3 regions of the Paenibacillus sp. FSL R5-0341 genome follow, and region 1 is predicted to be linked to each of the others. Evidence: riboswitches for the same ligand, from Rfam matches in the RefSeq annotation. Region 1 holds a riboswitch; each other region holds the start of a gene.
What was found. Region 1 has a riboswitch for S-adenosylmethionine ahead of MKX75_RS24070 (methionine ABC transporter ATP-binding protein). Riboswitches for the same ligand answer to the same signal wherever they lie in the genome.
Positions count from the first base shown of each region.

Region 2: another riboswitch for S-adenosylmethionine. It lies ahead of metA (homoserine O-succinyltransferase); the one in region 1 lies ahead of MKX75_RS24070 (methionine ABC transporter ATP-binding protein).
Region 3: another riboswitch for S-adenosylmethionine. It lies ahead of mmuP (S-methylmethionine permease); the one in region 1 lies ahead of MKX75_RS24070 (methionine ABC transporter ATP-binding protein).

Region 1 is NZ_CP150241.1:5,364,526-5,371,346, forward strand. It holds gene MKX75_RS24055 (DUF2167 domain-containing protein) at 1-106, shown strand, start outside; gene MKX75_RS24060 (MetQ/NlpA family ABC transporter substrate-binding protein) at 226-1,065, opposite strand; gene MKX75_RS24065 (methionine ABC transporter permease) at 1,141-1,800, opposite strand; gene MKX75_RS24070 (methionine ABC transporter ATP-binding protein) at 1,801-2,835, opposite strand; SAM riboswitch class I at 2,962-3,102, opposite strand; gene MKX75_RS24075 (Cthe_2314 family HEPN domain-containing protein) at 3,272-3,991, opposite strand; gene MKX75_RS24080 (heme A synthase) at 4,192-5,115, opposite strand; gene MKX75_RS24085 (thioredoxin family protein) at 5,503-5,847, opposite strand; gene MKX75_RS24090 (DUF2515 family protein) at 5,990-6,821, shown strand, end outside.
Region 2 is NZ_CP150241.1:1,905,398-1,912,218, reverse strand. It holds gene mqnC (cyclic dehypoxanthinyl futalosine synthase) at 190-1,326, opposite strand; gene MKX75_RS08745 (PLP-dependent transferase) at 1,568-2,740, opposite strand; gene MKX75_RS08740 (PLP-dependent transferase) at 2,737-3,924, opposite strand; gene metA (homoserine O-succinyltransferase) at 3,949-4,866, opposite strand; SAM riboswitch class I at 5,103-5,227, opposite strand; gene corA (magnesium/cobalt transporter CorA) at 5,679-6,614, shown strand; gene MKX75_RS08725 (HRDC domain-containing protein) at 6,690-6,821, opposite strand, start outside.
Region 3 is NZ_CP150241.1:5,630,484-5,637,304, forward strand. It holds gene MKX75_RS25365 (FtsX-like permease family protein) at 1-1,590, shown strand, start outside; gene mmuM (homocysteine S-methyltransferase) at 1,673-2,740, opposite strand; gene mmuP (S-methylmethionine permease) at 2,718-4,130, opposite strand; SAM riboswitch class I at 4,223-4,324, opposite strand; gene MKX75_RS25380 (Ger(x)C family spore germination protein) at 4,397-5,599, opposite strand; gene MKX75_RS25385 (GerAB/ArcD/ProY family transporter) at 5,596-6,696, opposite strand; gene MKX75_RS25390 (spore germination protein) at 6,735-6,821, opposite strand, start outside.

The sequences.
Region 1 (6,821 bases):
GTACCTGCAAGAAGCAGATGAGCAGCAGTATGCTGATCAGAATGAATTATCCTATTACCGCCAATCTGGGCATCCATCCAACGTGGATAAACAAGATAAGCCCTGACCCTTGTTGATTCCCACGTCAGTACAGACTAGGAAACATAAAATAAGCCGTATATCTCTTCTGGAGAGACATACGGCTTATTTCTTACAAACTTTACATCACATCACACATATCGTGAATTATTCAGTTGCAGGTTCAACTGCACCTTTATAACGTTCTTTGATGAATGTTTTCACTTCTTCGGAGTGCAGAGCAGCAGCCAGTTTTTGGATTGCATCTGCATCCTTGTTGTCCTCACGGGAAACGAGGATGTTTGCGTATGGGTTACCTTGCAGATCTTCGATCAGCAAAGCATCATTCGCCGGATTCAGGTTCGCTTCAAGCGCATAGTTAGCGTTGATGAATACCAGATCCGCTTCATCCAATTGACGAGGCATCATGGCTGCATCCAGCTCAATAATATCCAGGTTCTTCGGATTTGCTGTGATATCTTGAATCGTAGATGTAATATTTGTGTTGTCTTTTAGCGTAATAATGCCTTCCTTCGCGAGCAACAACAGTGCACGTCCACCATTGGATGGGTCATTCGGAATCGCTACTTTTGCGCCATCTGCCAATTCATCCAAAGACTTAATTTTTTTGGAGTATCCGCCAAAAGGCTCAACATGAACTGGTGTTACAGCAACGAGGTTGAATCCACGTTCTTTATTCTCTGTGTCCAGGTAAGGCTGGTGCTGGAAGAAGTTTGCATCCAATTTTTCATCAGCAAGTTGCTGGTTGGGTTGAACATAGTCATTGAACGTAACGACTTGCAAACGAATCCCTTGTGCTTCCAGTTCAGGCTTGATGCTTTCCAGAATCTCTGCGTGTGGTGTAGGTGAAGCTCCAACTTTCAATTCAACTGTACGTGGTGCACCTGCTGAATTGTCTGCGCCGCTATCGGCGTCCTTGTTGTTTCCGCAAGCTGCGAGAACCGCAATCAACATAAGACTAAGTAGAGCAATAGACCATTTTCTCATCTGTAAAACCCCTTCTCTAATCATTTTTTTCATGTGGCATCCGCATTATTGCACATCCATCATGTTATCTATGTGTTATTTCCTGGTGAAAAATGTAACCAAGCGATCTCCAGCCATCTGGAGAATTTGCACTAGAATGATCATCGACACTACGGAGATGATCATGATTTCATTTTGATAACGATAGTATCCATAGTTAATTGCCAGTGTTCCCAGGCCTCCACCACCAACCATGCCCGCCATCGCCGTATAGGAGACGAGCGTAACGATGGTAATCGTTATACCAGCAAGCAGGCCAGGTAATGCCTCAGGCAGTAACACCCGTCTTACAATCTGTCCGGTCGATGCGCCCATCGCCTGTGCCGCCTCAATGACACCCCGATCCACTTCACGCAGCGTGTTCTCCACCAAACGGGCGAAATAAGGAGCTGCTGAAATCACCAAAGGAGGTATAACGCCGAGCACCCCAGTAGCTGTACCGACGAGTGTACGAGTGAATGGAATAAGAGCAACAATCAATATGATGAATGGGACTGAGCGCAAAATATTAACAATCAGGGATAGTATCGTGTACACTGCCCGTGACTTAATCGAAGCAGAACGGGCTGTCATGAACAGCAGAACTCCGAGCGGTAAACCTAAGATAACGGTAAACAAGCCTGATACACCCAAAATTTGCAGTGTCTCTATGGAAGCTTTACCAACCTCTTCCCAACGTACGGTTGAAAAATCCATCTAACGTAGCACCTCCACATCAAGTCCCTCTGCGGTTAATTCGGATATCGTCCGTTCAATCGCATCTGACTCACCCTCGAACCGAACGGTCAGTTGCCCATAAGGAACCTGTTTGATCGTAGAGATCGTACCTTGCAGGATGGCAAAATCTACACCTGTCTTGCGTACCGTTCTGGACAAAATCGCTTCATACGTTTTATTACCCAGAAAGGATATCTTCACAAGTTTGGAAGCAGCACCTGCCTGCAATTCAACGCTTGCATTCACCAGAGCGGTCTCTTCCAGAGCAAGTCCAGCTTCATGGTCACGCATCGTGAAGTCCCGCGTAATGGCGTGCTGCGGCTTCAGGAATACTTCTGTTACAGGCCCCTGTTCCACAATGCCACCTTGATGAATGACAGCAACCTTGTCGCAGATGTTCTGGATAACGTGCATCTCATGTGTAATCAGCACAATCGTGAGGTTGTATTTTTCATTAATGTCGAGCAATAACTTCAGGATTGAATTCGTCGTCTGCGGATCAAGTGCCGAAGTAGCCTCATCACAGAGAAGTACATTCGGATCACTTGCAAGCGCTCTTGCAATCCCAACACGTTGTTTCTGTCCACCAGATAATTGGGCCGGATATTTACTGCTATGGTGCTCCAGGCCAACCAAAGTAAGCATTTCCTTCACTTTGCGATCAATGGCTTCCTTGGGTGTATTCACAAGTTTTAGTGGAAAAGCCACATTGTCATATACCGTTGCCGAGGATAGCAGATTAAAGTGTTGAAAAATCATGCCAATCTTGCGTCTCTGTTGCTGCAACTCAGTTTTGCTCAGGTCAGTCAAGTTGATCCCGTCAACCCATACTTCACCCTCCGTTGGACGTTCCAACAAATTAATACAGCGAATCAGTGTACTTTTGCCCGCTCCGGAATGGCCAATGACGCCATAAATTTCACCCTTGCGGATGCTCAAATCCAGATTGGATAACGCTGTTGTGGCTTTTGCCCCTTTACCATACGTCTTTGTTAATCCTTTTAATTCAATCAATAGCACTTGCCCCTTCCTACCACCTACATGTATCTTTACCCGAAAGAAAGGAAAACTCCCCTTTACGTACAAAAAAAAGAAGAGCCCCTTTGCAGATACAAAGACGGCTCTTCACGTGAATTTACCTTCTCATCTGCCAAAATCGTGTCTTGCACCATTTTGTAGGAATTAGCACCTAACATCTATAACGAATGACACATGTGTCATTCATTATAAATCGGTTGCCGGGCTTCATCGGGCCTGTCCCTCCGCCGCTCTCGATAAGAAATATGAGGTTGTAAGATTCTATAAGTTCATGTAGTTCATGTTATATACTGTTCAATAGTTCAGAAACTTCTGTAAAAATAACGATATTCATGTACCATTCGGTATGAAACTCAGTATAATCCAAGTATTCCGATTTGTCAAAGGGAATTATTTCATTTTATTTACTGCGTTAACGTTTCTTACCTTGCTTAAGCCATATCTGATTAATGTAGCCGTATGAAGTACTTAACGTTTCACATACCATATCCACGCCCTGACGCATTTCATGCACATGCTGATCCAGATCCTCCAACTTCACTTTCCCTTGCAACGTCTGGTGTAACTGCCACAAATCATCATGCATTTCAGAGTTCATGTAGTGAATTTCCATGTTACGTCGTTTACGCAGCTTGCTCATCGGTTCACGATATGAATCCTTGATCTGAATCAATCGCAAGGCAAGGTCATGATGCTGCGTCGCATAATCGAACTGCCTTAACACGGTAAAATAAGAAAAATGTGCTTTTGTATTTGAGGTATTCAGTTCGAATATTTCATTTAATACGGTGCCGACTTTATCCAGAATGGCAAAACAACGGATGAAGCCATCTTTATAAAAATAAACATATCGGGCATACTCGGCTTTCTCGGCCTGCGTCATATCGTCCGTAGAGCCTGCAACGACCTTTTTGCGAAAATGAGCAGCAGCGAAACAGCTTTGCTCCAGTTCATCCAGCGAGGAGATGAGTCCCTGCGTCCACACATACAGTTTCCGATAGTCATGCGTGGGATCATGGTCCACATGCATTTGTCGCTGAAACAGCTCAAGCGTATGCGCCATAGAATCCATCGCTTTCTTCAATAACCCTTCGTTTATACGTGGCTTTTCTCCCAGCAATGTTCGCAGCATAACTAACCTCCTCTTTTCCACATCAACAAGGATTCATCACCATCATACTTAAACCATTCCGAGTATACGTGTAATTGCTGCTTGCCATAGGTTGCCCTGATCCCCCTGACATCAAACAAAGTCCACCTGTCCAATGATGTACATCACTGGATGGTGGACTTTCAAATTTAGCCCAAGAGTCGTTCCAACCTCAACGAAATTTAGAAACGATTAGCCGGGCGATGCAGCTTGTACACTAAGAAACTCATATACGTTAAAACCCCGAACAATATGGCGATATCCAGCATATGAGCAAGGGCTACGAACATGTATACTTCCGGACGGCTCATCGTCACCATCATGAAAATACCAATGACCACTTGCATCAAAATCAAAATAACGGATACCACACCAAGGGTACGCATCTCCTTGTTATCCGGATGATTACGGTAAGCGAAGTGACCCAGAATGGCGATCACAATTACGAGCGATGCAGCCGCAGCACGGTGAGCAAACGCAACCGCCACCCCACCCGAAAGCTCAGGAATAATCTGCCCGTTACAGAGCGGGAATCCGGAACATCCGCCTGCAGAATCCGTGTGGCTCACAAATGCACCTGTGTATACAACGAGATACGTATAAACCGTGGAGAACCAGACCAGATTCCTGAATTTTTTAGTGACCCGAGGGTATTTATTCAGACGCTCCAATCCGCCATCTTTGGCCTCCTGCCTTATGCCCAGCGCCATCATAAGGGAACTGGCAAAAGCAATCAATGCAAAGCCGAAATGCAATGCCATGACTGCTGAAGATTGGGAGAAGACGACGGCAAAAGCCCCCATGATTCCCTGGACGATAACAAATACCAAGGTTAAGAAAGAAAACAATTGCAGGTCACGACGTGACTTGCCGAACCGCAGAAAAGCAACAAATGAGGCAATGGACAACAGTCCAGCCAGTGCGCTTACAGCGCGGTGGGAATATTCAATAAGTGAAGCCACAGTATGTGCCGGAACGAGTTTTCCGTTACATAAAGGCCATTCCGTTCCGCAGCCAAGGCCCGATTCCGTTTTGGTTACGATGCCTCCACCAAAAGTGGCCAGAAACATGACAAGACAGGTTAATACGGTTAACCATTTAAACAAAGTTAAGTGCTTCAATTTTTTCTCACCCGCTGTTGGTTTAAGATGGCGAAGAATATTCTCCGCTTGTTTCGGTACTTTGACACTTATTTCACAACTAAACTCATTATACCGGATAAAATGTTCATTGACGTCGCGCTTTGTGACAAAATGTTAACGTCTGGTGAAATAATGACCCACAGGTCATTGAGGATATGTACAGAAGCGTTTCTTACATCGAACGTCGAACACACAAACGCCATTTCCCTATTTCAAGAGAAATGGCGTTCTGTTTAGTATACCCTTTTACAACATGAACAATCTCCAAGGATAACAGCGATCGGAAGGTTATTCTGTCATCGGAGTGTCTGTGTGTCTGTGTAATTATTCATCATTTGAACTTATTTAACATCATTTATGGATGGTGTTGTACACCTCAACTGCACGATCCAGGAACTGCTCAATCTCTTCTCTCGACTTGCGCAGCTTGTTCACGTAACGTACGAGTTCGCGGCCATCTGTATACGCCACAAAGCTTGGAATACCAAGAATATTTTGTTCTTCACTAACCGTTCCAACCTGATCCACGTCGACCTCAATCAAAGTCAGTTCACGTGCATATTTCTCTTCAACCTCAGGCATAAACGGATCGATGTATTTGCAGTCACCACACCAGTCAGCCTTGAATACGGCAATCGTTAAACGTGGTGATTGAATGGCTACATCAAATGCCGGTTTGGATGTAATTGATTCCATTGGGTTCATCTTCCTTTCTGTACCTTGTCTTAATCTAAGTGAAGCAAATTGGCGAGTGGAAGTCAAATAATCAGCGCATACTTAGAATAAACCACATCGTCTGTGAAATTAAACCCAGAACATCATGAAAGGATGTCACAACATGACTTCCACCAGAACCGATTCTTCCAGCGAACAGCATCACGGGTCCCTACTGCAGATTGTTCGTTCCATTCCGGGAGCTGCCCGGGAAATCTGGCGTGGCAAACAGGCTGCATGGCAAGCTTCGGCACAGCTTCGGCATCCATTGCGTGACATCGAGTGGGATACTGATACGGCTATCGCTCTGCAATCCGAGGTGGAGCGTTTGTTACCTGCCAGCGGCAAGTCTTTTGCACGCACTGACCAGGTCCAAAGTGCTCTCGTCTGTGAAGAAGATTGCATCATTCTGGAAGAGATCAAGACGCTGACCCAAGAGCATAATCGGAGTAACATCACTCGCACGGCAGCCTATCTGGAATGTTACGAGCAATATCCTGAACTGCATTGGGCGCTACTGGCTCATATGGTCTCTCGCAACGGCGGATATCACATGACAGATCTTCAGAGTGACCTGATGCATAATTTACAGAATCAAAGCGATCGTGAGCATATGTATCGACTGTTAGAACGGTGTAACGCACTCATCTTCCAGGATGCATATCCCCAGCTTCTGCTGTATATGAACAGTCGCCGGATCGGACGAAGCTGTTTTCATCTCTTGTCACACTTTCACGTATCGGCGTTCATGACGCCGTTTTGGGAACGCTTTTGGCTGGAACGGTGCAGTTCACTGCTAAGTGTGGCATTAATTATTAATGAGCAGAACTATATCGAGAGCCGGGTGGTGCAGCATCCTTATTTTCAAAAAGAAGTACTTTCCAAACCCGCGTTCCATCTGCATAATCTGGCCGGTCTGAATCATATCGTCTTTCCTCTAGGAAGAGAAGCCGGGC
Region 2 (6,821 bases), 3.1 Mb from region 1:
TTTCATTGTAACAGTTCAATTTCAATATAAAATATCGCCAATTGCGTAAGATGTACTGTTTAATGACCTTGATCCGCAGAATAAAATCAAAAAAGCCCGCCGTCTCTCCAAACGGAGTAGTCGGCGGACTTGGCTTTATCAATACTCATCTACGATCAGTATTGATAAGCGTATTTTCTAATAAAAATATTAGTTCTGCATTACGAAATCTTCATGCACGGAATTCTCTTCGTCGAACATGCGCACGATGTCATATCGCGTGTTACGTTGTGCCGGAATATAACCGGACTCCCGAATCAAACGGAGAATGGATTCAATGTTAACTTTATATGTTGCACCAGCAGCAGATACAACGTTCTCTTCAATCATAGTGCTACCGAAGTCATTACAGCCAAATTCAAGCGACTTCTTACCGATCTCAGGACCCATGGTTACCCAAGAGGATTGAATGTTCTTGATATTATCCAGCACCAGTCGGCTGATGGCTACAGTCTTCAAGTATTCTTCCGGCGTCTGACGTTCCAGTTTGAGGTTCGTATTATCCGGTTGGAAAGTCCAAGGAATGAACGCCAGGAAACCTTCGGAGTCATACTTGTTCGCAATACATTCGTCCTGAGCTTCACGTACACGGAGCAAGTGCAATGCACGCTCTTCCATCGATTCGCCAAGGCCGATAACCATTGTTGCCGTAGTGTTCATGCCGATGCGGTGTGCCGTTTGCATAACGTCCATCCAATCCCGCCATGAACCTTTCAAGCGGCTAATCTTCCGACGTGTGCGGTCATCGAGAATTTCAGCGCCGCCGCCAGGCAAGGAATCCAGACCAGCTTCGTGAATGGCACGGACGACCTCTTCCAATGTAAGACCATCGGAAACTTCAACCATTTTCATAATCTCAGCTGGTGAGAACGAGTGCATCGTGATGTTCGGGAACCGCTCCTTGATGGCTTTCAACAGGTCTGTGTAATAGCTGAAAGGCAGGTTCGGATTCGTTCCGCCTTGCATCAGAATCTCGGTACCATTCACATCTTCCGTTTCCTGAATCTTCTGGAAAATAACTTCATCCGGAAGCACGTAACCTTCATCCGAACCAGGTCTGCGATAGAAAGCACAAAAACGGCAGTACACATCACACACGTTCGTGTAGTTGACGTTACGCCCAATTACAAATGTTCTGTATGGTTCAGGGTGCATGCGTTTCATAATAACATTAGCAGCTGCCCCGATTTTGTCCACTTCATTCGATTCAAATAGCTCAATCGTGTCTTCCAAGTCCAAACGTTCGCCCCGAAGGGCTTTATCTAAGATACGGTCTACCGTACTCATCGTAAAAAAGCCTCCCTCATGAAGAGAAATTATATAACGATCCGTCCCAACTTGTTCAAGAGAAGCAAGTTCTGGTGGCAACATCGTATTTCTGTACTCCACATATCGTAACACAGGTTACATGTGAAAAAAAGCACCTTATGTACAGGTGCTTTAAAAATAAGTAAAAATTTTTACATATGGAATCAAATTTATTCGATATTAAACGATACGCATAGGCATATTCGGGTACCCTTCTTTTCTAGGATTCCTGAAGTGCTTGTTCCAAATCTACAATCAGATCTTCAATGTCTTCCAGACCCACAGAGAAACGCAGCAACCCATCTGTAATACCTCGGTCACGGCGAACCTCAGCCGGCATTGCCGCATGAGACATCATCGCCGGGTAAGACAAAATACTCTCCACAGCTCCCAAGCTTACAGCAACAATGGGTAGCTTCACCCGGTTAAGGACTGCTTTTGCCCGATCACCTGAACCAACGTCAAACGAAACGACAGCTCCATATCCTGTTGACTGACGCTCATGTGCCTCGCGGCCCGGATGATCCTCCAGCCCTGGATAAAAGACAGCGGTAATATCACTGCGCTCATTAAGCCAAGCCGCCAGTTTGGCTGTGCTCTGTTCACTGTGAGCCATGCGAGCCCCCAAGGTTTTCATGCCGCGCATCAGAAGCCAGGATTCTTGTGCACCAAGTACAGTTCCGAGTCCATTTTGCAACTGTTTCAGTTGTACGCCAAGTGATTCCGTTCGAGCAACGGCTAACCCTGCCAACACATCACTGTGACCCCCGAGAAACTTGGTAGCACTATGTACGACGATATCCACACCCAGCTCAATTGGACGCTGATAGTAAGGTGTCATAAAGGTGTTATCCAGAATCGTGATCAGGTCGTGTTCCTTCGACCAATTAGTCACGGCAGCGATATCCGTGATTCGCAGTGTCGGGTTGGACGGTGTTTCCATATAAACCGCCTTGGTATTTGGCTTGAGCGCCGCTTTTACTTCATCTATATTGGTCATGTCTACAAAGGTCGTCTCGATCTGCATACGGCTTAATATGGAAGTAAGCAAACGATACGTACCTCCATATACATCTTCCGTTACAATCATGTGATCCCCTGCGGAGAACATCATGAACACGCTGGATATTGCGGCCATTCCCGATGAATAGGCGAATCCTCGTGCTCCACCCTCCAGCAGTGTGATGTAATCTTCCAAAGCCTGACGTGTCGGATTACCCGAACGACTGTAATCATGTTGAGGTGGATTGAAAATATCAAAATGATGGAACGTCGAAGCTTGATAGATCGGTACACTTGAGGCTCCAGTTGTTTTGTCGATCTCATCACCGAAATGAAGCAATTTGGTATCAAATTTCAACTCGGAATTTGGCTTGTTATTGGACTCACTCATGAGTGCACGCCTCCTTCCACTTCCTGTTGTGCAGCTGTCAGAGCATTGCCGAGATCTGCAATCAGATCATCTGCATGTTCAATACCCACGGAGAATCGAAGCAGACGGTCATCCACACCTACGGCGTCACGAATTTCAAGCGGTATATCCGCATGCGTTTGTACCGCCGGGTAAGTCATAAGTGATTCTACGCCACCAAGACTTTCGGCAAAAGCGATCAGTTTGATATGACGCAGCAATGGTTCAACATAACGTGCATCCTTCACTTTGAAAGAGAAGATACCTGTGTTACCCGTGGATTGTTTATTCTGAACTTCATACCCCGGATGATCCGACAAGCCTGGATGATAAACTTCACCCACCGCTGGATGCTCAAGCAAGTATTTGGCAATGGTAAGCGCATTGTACTCGTGACGCTCCATGCGAAGAGCCAGCGTTTTCATGCCTTTCATCAACTGGTAGGAGTCACTTGGAGACAACACGGCCCCAATTGAATTATGCAGGAACGCCATTTCCGCAGATAATGCCTCACCCTTAGTTATGATTAATCCGGCTAACACATCATTGTGTCCGCCCAGATATTTGGTAGCACTATGAATGATGATATCGGCACCCAGTTCAATCGGGCGTTGGAAAAATGGAGTCAACAACGTGTTGTCAACAATCGTCAACAGGTTGTAACTTTTCGCCCAGGAAGCGACAGCTTCAACATCGGTAATCATCATCAGTGGATTGGTTGGTGTCTCGATGAATACAGCTTTTGTATTCGGCTGACGAACATTCTCCAGTGCTGCAAGGTCATTCGTGTCCACATAACTTGCAGTTACGCCGAAACGGGACAAGATGCGTTCAAGCAGACGATAGGTTCCGCCATACAGATCCAGCGATACAATCAGATGATCCCCTTGACCAAACATGGCAAAGATGGTTTGCAGCGCGGCCATACCCGAGCTACAGGCGAACCCTGCATCACCGGACTCCAGCGCTGCGGCTGCTTCTTCCAACACTTTGCGTGTTGGGTTGGTCGTACGAATATAATCAAACCCCGTGCTTTGTCCAAGCTTCGGGTGGCGAAACGCAGTGGATTGATAGATCGGAAAGTTAATGGCGCCTGTTACCGGTTCATTGATGGACCCAATTTGTGCTAAGCGGCTTTCGATTTTCAACTTGTTGTTGTCTTCCATTGCTGCATCCTCCTGTAATCTCGATTAGATTTGCGGGCCAATATCGTAAGGTGTTTCTTGATACACATAGTAATTGAGCCAATTAGAGAATAATAAGTTGGCATGAGCGCGCCAAGTAGCCGGTGGCACACGGGAAGGATCATCATTCGGATAATAATGTCTAGGCAGCGCGATATCCAACCCTTTCGCTGCATCCCGGTCATACTCCCATTTTAATGAGAAGGGGTCATACTCGGCATGTCCTGTGGCAAAAATCTGTTTGCCGTCTTTGGTAGCAACCAGGAAAATACCGGCTTCTTCGGATTCAGCCAAAATCTCTAAATTCTCATTCTTTTCAATATCTTCACGTCTCACTTCCGTATGACGGGAATGTGGAACGTTGAATACTTCATCGAATCCACGCAACAACGGAACATGAGGCTTGTTGATCGTATGCGGGAAGACGCCAAAACACTTTTCATCAAGCGCAACCTTGGGTACGTCAAAATGATGGTACAAACCTGCCTGGGAAGCCCAACATATGTGCAGAGTTGAAGTCACATTGGTTTTGGTCCATTCGAAGATCTCCTGGATTTCATTCCAATAGTTCACATCTTCGAAATCCATCTGTTCCACAGGGGCACCCGTAATGATCATGCCATCGAAACGACGATGTTCAATCTCATCGAAGGTTTTATAGAACAAATCCAAATACTCCTGTGACGTATTCTTCGACGTATGGGATTTCGGATGCACCAGAACGACATCCACCTGAATGGGTGTGTTTCCCACCAGACGAAGTAATTGTGTTTCGGTCGTTTCCTTCGTAGGCATCAGGTTTAATATAGCGATACGGAGTGGACGAATATCCTGCTTGTATGCAGAAGTTTCATCCATGACGAAGATATTCTCTCCTTCAAGTACTTCTTTTGCTGGTAGAGTATCGGGTATTTTGATTGGCATGGTAAGTCTAACTCCTCCTTGTGCATAAATAGATGCAGCCACCGCTGGCTTGATGTCTTCACATCAATACAGTTATAGGCTGCCATGAGCTTGTCTCCAAACATTGAATTGAAGTTCCATCCAAAGTTACGACAATCTCAAGTTCCTTAGCGAAAATCACTGCTGAGAAGTCGGGGCATATGACAAAGACCTTCCTCGGATTTCGAGAAAGGTCATATGTAAATAGATATGCGCCTCTCTCATCTCTCAGTTACAACAGTGTCACTCGGACACTTGGTCGCTGCAAGAATTAGCACCGTGCGGTATACCGCCGGTTGCCGGGTTTCATCGGGCCAGTCCCTCCACCTACTCTTGATAAGATTTCGCTGTATTAAGTTTTAATTTAATATGGTTCACCGTCTACTTTATTACATTAATGCCATCACGTCAAGTTGCAGTTCTACGTCTGCATTCCAGATCGGAACCGTTCATCATCCGTTGTCATACACTGCCTCAGGGCGCGAAATAGACACATTTTTGCGCTTGAAAGCACCCTGTACCAGCGGTATACTAAACAAGGTGTTATAAACCCTTATGTGAGAGGTGACATATTAAATGGATGGCGACCCGAGGCCTGACTGGCAGCCGAATTCCGACAAACTGCATAGAGAATTGACATCAGCATGCCGGCAGCGGGACGTGACTTCCGTTTGATTATATAGTGAACGCAGCCCTGATCTCCAGGCTCCGCTGCCGACCGGCTGATTTGTTCTTTTTGCGCCCATAATGATAATATCCGCCAGGTTGGCGGGTGCAGAAGGAGTAGATTAACGATGAAAATCCGGTTGGTTAACAACGGTGTATTTATTCCGGTGGACGACATTCAGCAGGCGCTGACTCCACCAGCGGAAGGATTTTACTGGATTGATGCGGACGTAGATGATTTGGCGGTACTTCAGCCGCTGTTCTTGATGCATGATCTGGCAGTGGAAGACTGTCTCAGTGATGAAGAACAACGTCCGAAGATTGAAATTTATGAGAACCATTACTTTATTGTGATTAATAGTATTCGTTTCGATGATGAAGAGATATTTCTACGTGCGGTGAACTTGTTCCTCGGCAGACATTTCATCATTAGTGTTACGAAGCAGAAGGTCAGCGAATTGCGCACACTGAAACCCATCCTGTGGGAACAGGAAATCAGCACACCGGATCGTCTGCTCTACTTGCTGGTTGACTTGATTGTTGATAATTATTTCACCGTAGGTGACCGAATTGAAGCCCGGATCGAGAAGCTTGAGGAAGACATTCTGATGCACACCAAAAAGTCACATCTGAATGAAATCATCGGGCTGCGCAGTGAGATTCTGTGGCTGAAGAAAGTGCTCGGACCTCAGAAAGAGGTTATTAACACACTGAACAAAAAAGATCTGCGTCTCATTGATGATCAGCTGCAAAAGTATTTCAGTGACATCTATGAGAATGCTGTAAAAATATCTGAAACCTTTGAAACATATCGCGACCTGATGGGCAACTTACGAGAAGCCTACCAATCCAGTATTGCGAATCGGGCGAATGAGATCATGCGTGTGTTTACCGCCATTACCACGGTCTTCATGCCGCTGACGGTCATTACCGGTATCTACGGCATGAACTTTACGAATATGCCAGAGCTTAACTGGAAATACAGCTATTTTGTTGTGATTGGCCTGATGGTCACACTGGGCCTGAGCATGTTCTTCATTTTCCGCAAAAAAGACTGGGTATGAACTAGAATGAAATGAAATAACAAAGACGAAGCGCTCCTGTGGGAGAAACGCCTCGTCTTTTTTCATTTCCTTCACCTAACCTACATTCTGCTCTGTCTCTGCATGCCGACGAAAGCGGATTCGAATCATGCGTAGTCTTTCATAGACCTGCTCCAGACTGCCTCCGTCGGGCTTCTCTCCTCCATATACCTTATGTAATACTGGCTT
Region 3 (6,821 bases), 270 kb from region 1:
GCTTTGATGACAATCGGGTTCACAATTTCGGATGCTATCCTGGCTAATTACAGAACAATAGGCATTCTCAAATCACTCGGGCTAACTTCCCGGAGAACGATAGGTACCTATGTTATTCAATATGCAATGCTATCCATCGCAGCCATTATCCCAGGAATTACACTCAGCGTATGGATCTCCAGGTGGATCATTAATATATCCGCGTCCTCTCTTCGAGTGAACAATCAGAACATTCCAGTCCAAGGGTTGGACGCGGCCATACTGGCTGGTGTGCTTCTATTTGCTTTAGTGATTTTGTTTACTGTGTTATACGCCAAAAAGGCACGCAGCATCCAACCCGTTCAGGCTATTCGTTATGGTATGTCGGAAACAGATCACAGCCGGATGGCCAGTAGAATGAATTCGCCATGGGCACAACACTGGGTCGGGTTCACACGAATGCCTGTGACCGCGGTCCTCGGACTTCGACATGTTTTCAAAAACACCAAAAGTTCTGTTCTCACACTTTTACTGACCACCATGGCTTCCTCTGTACTGGTCTTAGGATATGTGCTGCTGACCAGTATAATCGGAATTGAACAGACAGCAGCCAAATGGGGATATGACAATGCCAACATCGCAGCAGTCGTAGTGAACAAAAGTAACTTCCCCAAGGCTGAACTAAAGCACGTATTAGCGCAGGATCCGAGGATCAGCAATGTAGGCTGGCAAGGGAACATCACAGGTGTAATTAGCCCGGAATCTTCAACAACAGTAAAGGGCCAATCCATCAGTCTCAACTTGAGTGTAATGGACGGGAGTTACCAGGAGCTTGGATTCGAAACGTTAAAAGGGGATAACCCACAGCACGCAAATGAAATTGCCATTGGTGTAAATGTAGCCAAAACATCAAACAAAGATCTCGGTGATCTCATCGACATCTATATTGAAGGAGAAAAGCGTACATTCCTCATTACAGGCATCTATCAGGCGATCGCCAACATGTCTGTTTCAGGCCGAATCACCATCGATGCCATGAGAAGTGTGAACCGGGGTTATGGTGAATTTGATGCCATATTCATTAATGTGAAGGATCTCGCACTAGCGGATAAGGTTGCCGGGGCGTTGAATGAGCAATTTAAGGATTTTGCTTCAGTAGTTACCCAGAAGACATTGCTTGATTCGGTTTACGCTGAAGCTGCAAACATCCTGATCTATCCGATGAGCCTGATTGGATTGCTGTTCACCATTGTGACGTTCATCATTATTTTCAGTACCTGTCGAATCAATATCCGCAAAGAGAGCAGAACGTACGGGATATACAAATCGCTGGGAATGACATCCCGTCAAATCCGATTATCGCTCACCATGGGAATGGTTGTGCTGTCCGCCATGGGAGCGATACTGGGTATTTTCGTAGGCGTATATGTACTACCTCTTCTGCTCGAAATGGTCCTTTCCAATTATGGTATCGTAGAGCTTCCACTGATTATGAATTGGGGTGGAATGATATTGTTCGCCTGCCTAAGCATCATTGCAGCAGGTCTTGGATCATGGTTTTCTTCCCGAATCATTCGAGAGACATCGCCACGTATGCTGGTTATCGAATAAGGTAATACGATGCCTTAACACAATAAAAAAATCCCTTCCACGCCTCTATAGAATGTGGAAGGGATTTTCATAATGATATGAGCTAACTCCGCCACTTCTTCGCAAGTTCACCAATCTGATGTGGCGTCGTACGGCAACAGCCGCCAATAATTTTCGCGCCCGCAGCAACCCACTGCTCCGAAGCATCACTCATGTTGCCACAGGTCCCCTGTCCACTCCACGTCTTCGTTGCTGCATCGTATACTTCTCCCGAGTTCGGGTAGACAATGACAGGTTTGTCGCTGGCACGGCTGAGAATACCTACGGCTTCCGTCACTACTTCCATTGGAGCACAGTTCAGGCCAATCGCCGCAATCTGCGGCTCGGAGCCAAACGTCTGTGCACATACCTCAAGGGGTGTGCCCTCGCTGATGGTTGTCCCGTCTTTTAAAGAGAAAGATAGCCAGGCATACGCATGAGGAAACTCCTTCAGTAATTCAACCAGCACCTGTGCTTCCTGCAAGGAAGGAATCGTCTCAAACGCCAAAATGTCAGCCCCCGCTTCAATCAGCGCCGCCATACGCGGACGGTGAAATGCAGCAAGTGTCTCATCCGATACGCCATAATGTCCCACATACTCTGAACCATCCGCCAGATAGGCGCCGTACGGCCCAATAGACCCGGCAATAATTGGACGTGAACGAAGACATTCTCCCTCACGATCCCCTGTACGATCTGTTATATGCTCCTCATTCTCCAGCATCTCTGCACGTACCGAAGTAGCTTCTACAAGCTGATCTGTCGGGCTTTCTCTCCCTACTAAACCACTCTGTACTTCTGCCCATACGTCATCTCTCGCCTTTGCAGCCAGCTCCACCGTCTTGCCAATCAGGTCTAACGCTTCCTGCTCTCCAATTCCTCTCTTGCAGAAGCCATCCACCGTCGCCTGATAACTGGATGTAATCGCACAGTCGGCTCCTGCTCGGAAATAATCCGCATGGACCTGAACGATAACATCCGGATTCTCAAGTAATACACGAGCAGACCATAACGGGTCGTCCAGATCACATCCATGCTGTTCGAGTTCCGTTGCCAGCGCTCCATCCAGAATCATGACCGGATGTTCACGAAGGATCTGTTCTATGGGATTAATCTGTTTTGCTTGCGTCATGTACTTGTCCTCTTTTCTTGTTCGCACGTTCTGTCAGATAATAAGCGGCGTAACACACTGCGATAAATGGAACCCCACAATACAGCGCAATTCGCTGTGTCGGGTCAAAAGCAATACCTATGCATGAAGCCAAGCATAATATAAATGAAACAATCGGTACCACGGGGTACAACGGTGTGCGATAAACCAGATCTTTGACCGCATGTCCTTCCCGGATATATTGTCTGCGGAACATGTATTGGGAGGCACTGATGCTCATCCATACCGCAACGACAGCCAGACCTGAAATAGAAACCAGTGTAATATACACGGTACCTGGTGCAATGATGCTCGACAGCAACGCCAGCGCACCACCGACCATACTGATCAGAAGTGCATTCAATGGTACTCCGCGTTTGGTTAATTTGGCAAACCAAGGGGAGATCGTTTTTTTATCAGCCAGAGACCAGAGCATCCGTGAAGATGCATATAGGCCTGAATTGGCAGCAGAGAGAATCGCCGTCAGAATAACAAAGTTCATAATGTCTGCTGCATAGGGTACACCCACCCGCTCCATTACCGCTACAAACGGACTTTCCAGTACACTGGCATCCGACATGGGCAGCAAGGCCGACAAGATAACAATCGTTCCGATGAAGAAAATAACCAAGCGCCACAGCGTCGTATGAATCGCTTTGGGTATCGTCTTTTCCGGATTTTCCGTCTCCCCTGCGGCAATCCCGATTAACTCGGTGCCCGAGAATGCAAAGTTTACTGCAAGCATGGTCATCAATATCGCTGTAGCCCCATGAGGGAACCATCCGGATGCCGTAATATTCGATAGGAATGGAGCCGGTTCAGAGTCTGCCATCGGAATAATGCCGAACATGGCTGCGCCACCGATTAGAATGAAGATTACGATGGTCACTACTTTTACAGAGGAGAACCAGAACTCGGATTCCGCAAACAATTTCACCGTCAATGCATTGAACAGGAAGATCATTAGTGCAAAGAGCGCGCTCCATATCCATACGTTTACCGATGGGAACCAGCGCTGCATCAGCAGTCCGGCGGCTGTAAATTCGGAGCCAAGCGCAACAGTCCAGGTTAACCAGTACAACCAAGCCACTGTGTAGCCGGTTGCTGGTCCGATATATTTAGCTGCATAACTATGAAATGCTCCCGTCTCCGGCATATGAACAGATAGTTCACCCAGACAGAGCATCACCAGATATACGACGATCGCTCCGATCAGGTAGGACAGAATGGTTCCCAGTGGTCCCGCCTGCTGAATCGTATAACCGGAGCTGAGGAATAATCCCGTTCCAATGACTCCTCCGAGAGAGAGCATGACCACATGCCGTGCCTGCATTTTCCGCTGAAAATGCCCTTTGTCGTTGTTGTTCTCCATACCTGCTGCTCCCCTACTTCTTCATCCAGAAAAAACAAAAAAGACCCACTCTTCCTAAAGAGTGCGCCGTTACTGACAAATAAAAACAAACGCTCCTATCTATCAGGCTTTCACCCGCTGGAATTAGCACAGTATCCTTCAGATCTGTTGCTGAGGTTTCTAAGGGCCAGTCCCTCCACCTCTCTGGATAAGAAAATGATTTTTTACTAATATAGCGATCTATCATGAATGTGTCAACATTTAAATAATAAATGTCCCACGCTGCACTATTCGGTGGAAGACCCCGGATTGGTGATGGTGATCTTCACATCATACGTAATCGGCACGGTGCTGAAGATTTGGTCCCAATCATCTTTGATTTTCTTCCATGTTTTGGGCTCTTTGATACGCAAGCTATCCCGAAAATCCGCAACATCCACTTTATAGGTATGCTGGAGTTTATATAACACCTGTCGAATCTGTTGTTCAGCCAGTTCAGCAAATTCCTTTTCCAGTTCTCTGAGGTAAGCACCTTTTTCCTCTTCCTCAGGAGCACGCCAATCCTCCATCAGCCAGCCTTCAGATTCAGTCTTTACATGGAATGAAATATCATTCCCCACCACCTTTGGGGTGATTTTCACTTTTTTCTTCTTCATTTCGTATAACACAGTGAACCCTTCTTTGTTGTGTGTTTTTAAGACGCCCCCCTTTTTTTGGGGATTGAGCCATGATAATCCTTCCAAATCCGTTTGACTAAGTTCCCCGATGAACTTGGTTGTTTTTCCATCAAAGATGCTGCCCCCTGAGAACTTGTCCTCCCCATCGGAGTTTAATACATTCTGGAGCAGGAAGCTCGATCCGGACTGCATTTGAGCGTCTAACTTAGATAGCAGAACCGGATCAAGTATTTTATTGGATATATAAGAATTGTTCGTAATGCCTGTGAGATAAAATGCTGGTATTCGTGAAGGGTCCTGTGATGTCAGCACATCCACTGCACGACGATGACTAATTAACACCAGACAGTTGGGGCGAATATCATTATCTCGAAGAACAAAATCAAGCAGTTGGTCCAAACCATATTTTTTAGCAATATCCTTGGAAACGACGATTACCTTCAGATGATGTCCTATGAGAGGCCGATCCCGCCTTAACGCAAACTGGCGGAAGATTTGCAACAAGGAGTCTCCGGAAAGCTGTTCATTGGCATAGGATGTTTTGCCGGAAGAAGGCGAACCGGATTGCTGACTCGATTGACTGTTGGAGTAGCCCGGAGCGATCTGCACCGTAGCAGTCAAATAGTTCTTCTTGGGATATGAGCCTCCCTGAGCAGCGATGTCTTTCTCGAATTCAGTCTCTTTGCCGACATCGATTCCAAGACCAACATAGAGACTTAGATCCTCTATTTCTCGGCTACTCCAGCATCCGGATAGCGTTAACAGAATACACAAGGCAGAGACTACACGTAAGAGCATACGGAATGGAATCATGCATGCTTGCCCCCTTTTTTGCGAATCAGACTTATGAACAGTAACACCAGAGGTAAAATGCCAAATAAAAATACAGATGCATTGCCCAGCATATCCCCAAGTGCAAAGGTATCGTCCACCGTTTTAGGCATCATTGCCGTCAAATAAATGAACGGAAGTAGACCGTACATGATGCCTTTGATTTTTTTGGAACGAAACAAATCACGAATGCCCACCGAAGCACAGTAATGTGTAATTGCTGTGGTCGAGAAAATTTGCATAATCCAGATAACAAGCAATAAAGACTCAAATCGCTCAAATATCAGACCCTGAATCTCAAAGCTTCTTACCAAATCCAGCGTTGGCCAGGTTCGAGTTTTGATCCCATCGAGCGATAAACTGCCTATGACCATTACTACCGTGATCAAATAAATAATAGTGGATATGAGTATGCCCCAGCTCATCGCCTTATTGCTCTTCTTCGGGTTTTTCATATAAGCAGTCATGATTAACATCACCTCATATCCCGTATATGACAGTAGTGAAGGCTTCAGTCCTTTGAAAACAGGCATAATGCCATCTCCGAGCACAGGTCTCAGATTACCAATCTCGAATAGCTGGTTACTCAGTAGAATTTCAATGACAAATATAATGATCGTAATCGGCAAAATGATCTCAAACACGCGTACAATGACGCTAAGCCCTCCTGAAATCAAATATATACCGATCCACATAAAGACCATGACAATTGCCCAGGTGGGAGTACGTTCGAGTAGATACATTCCGGTTACATCAGCCATAACTCTAATTTCAAATGCAGCAATCACCATAAAATACATAATCATGGCACCGCCCAGTATGTAAGCGATCCAGCTCCCCGTAATTTCACGGGTGAACTGGAACACGGTTTTCCCCGGAAATCTTCGACACAGGGTAACCAAAATAATGCCGACGCCCGTGATAATTAGCCCAGACAGAATAATGGATATCCAGACATCCGGTGTTCCGACAGCTTTGCTGGTCGTTCGTGGTAACGTCAATATCCCGGCGCCAAGCATGTAATTGACAATAATTACAACGGCCTGTGTCGTGGTTATCTTTTGTTGGGAGCCATTCACTTCAGTTCACCTCCAGACCTTCTGTCCATGGAATTCAATTATTCTTTTCGGTCCTTGTCGATTGGATTAGTCATATCGGGACGCATTCTCATCATGTTTAACGGAGCACGGATAACAAAATCCTT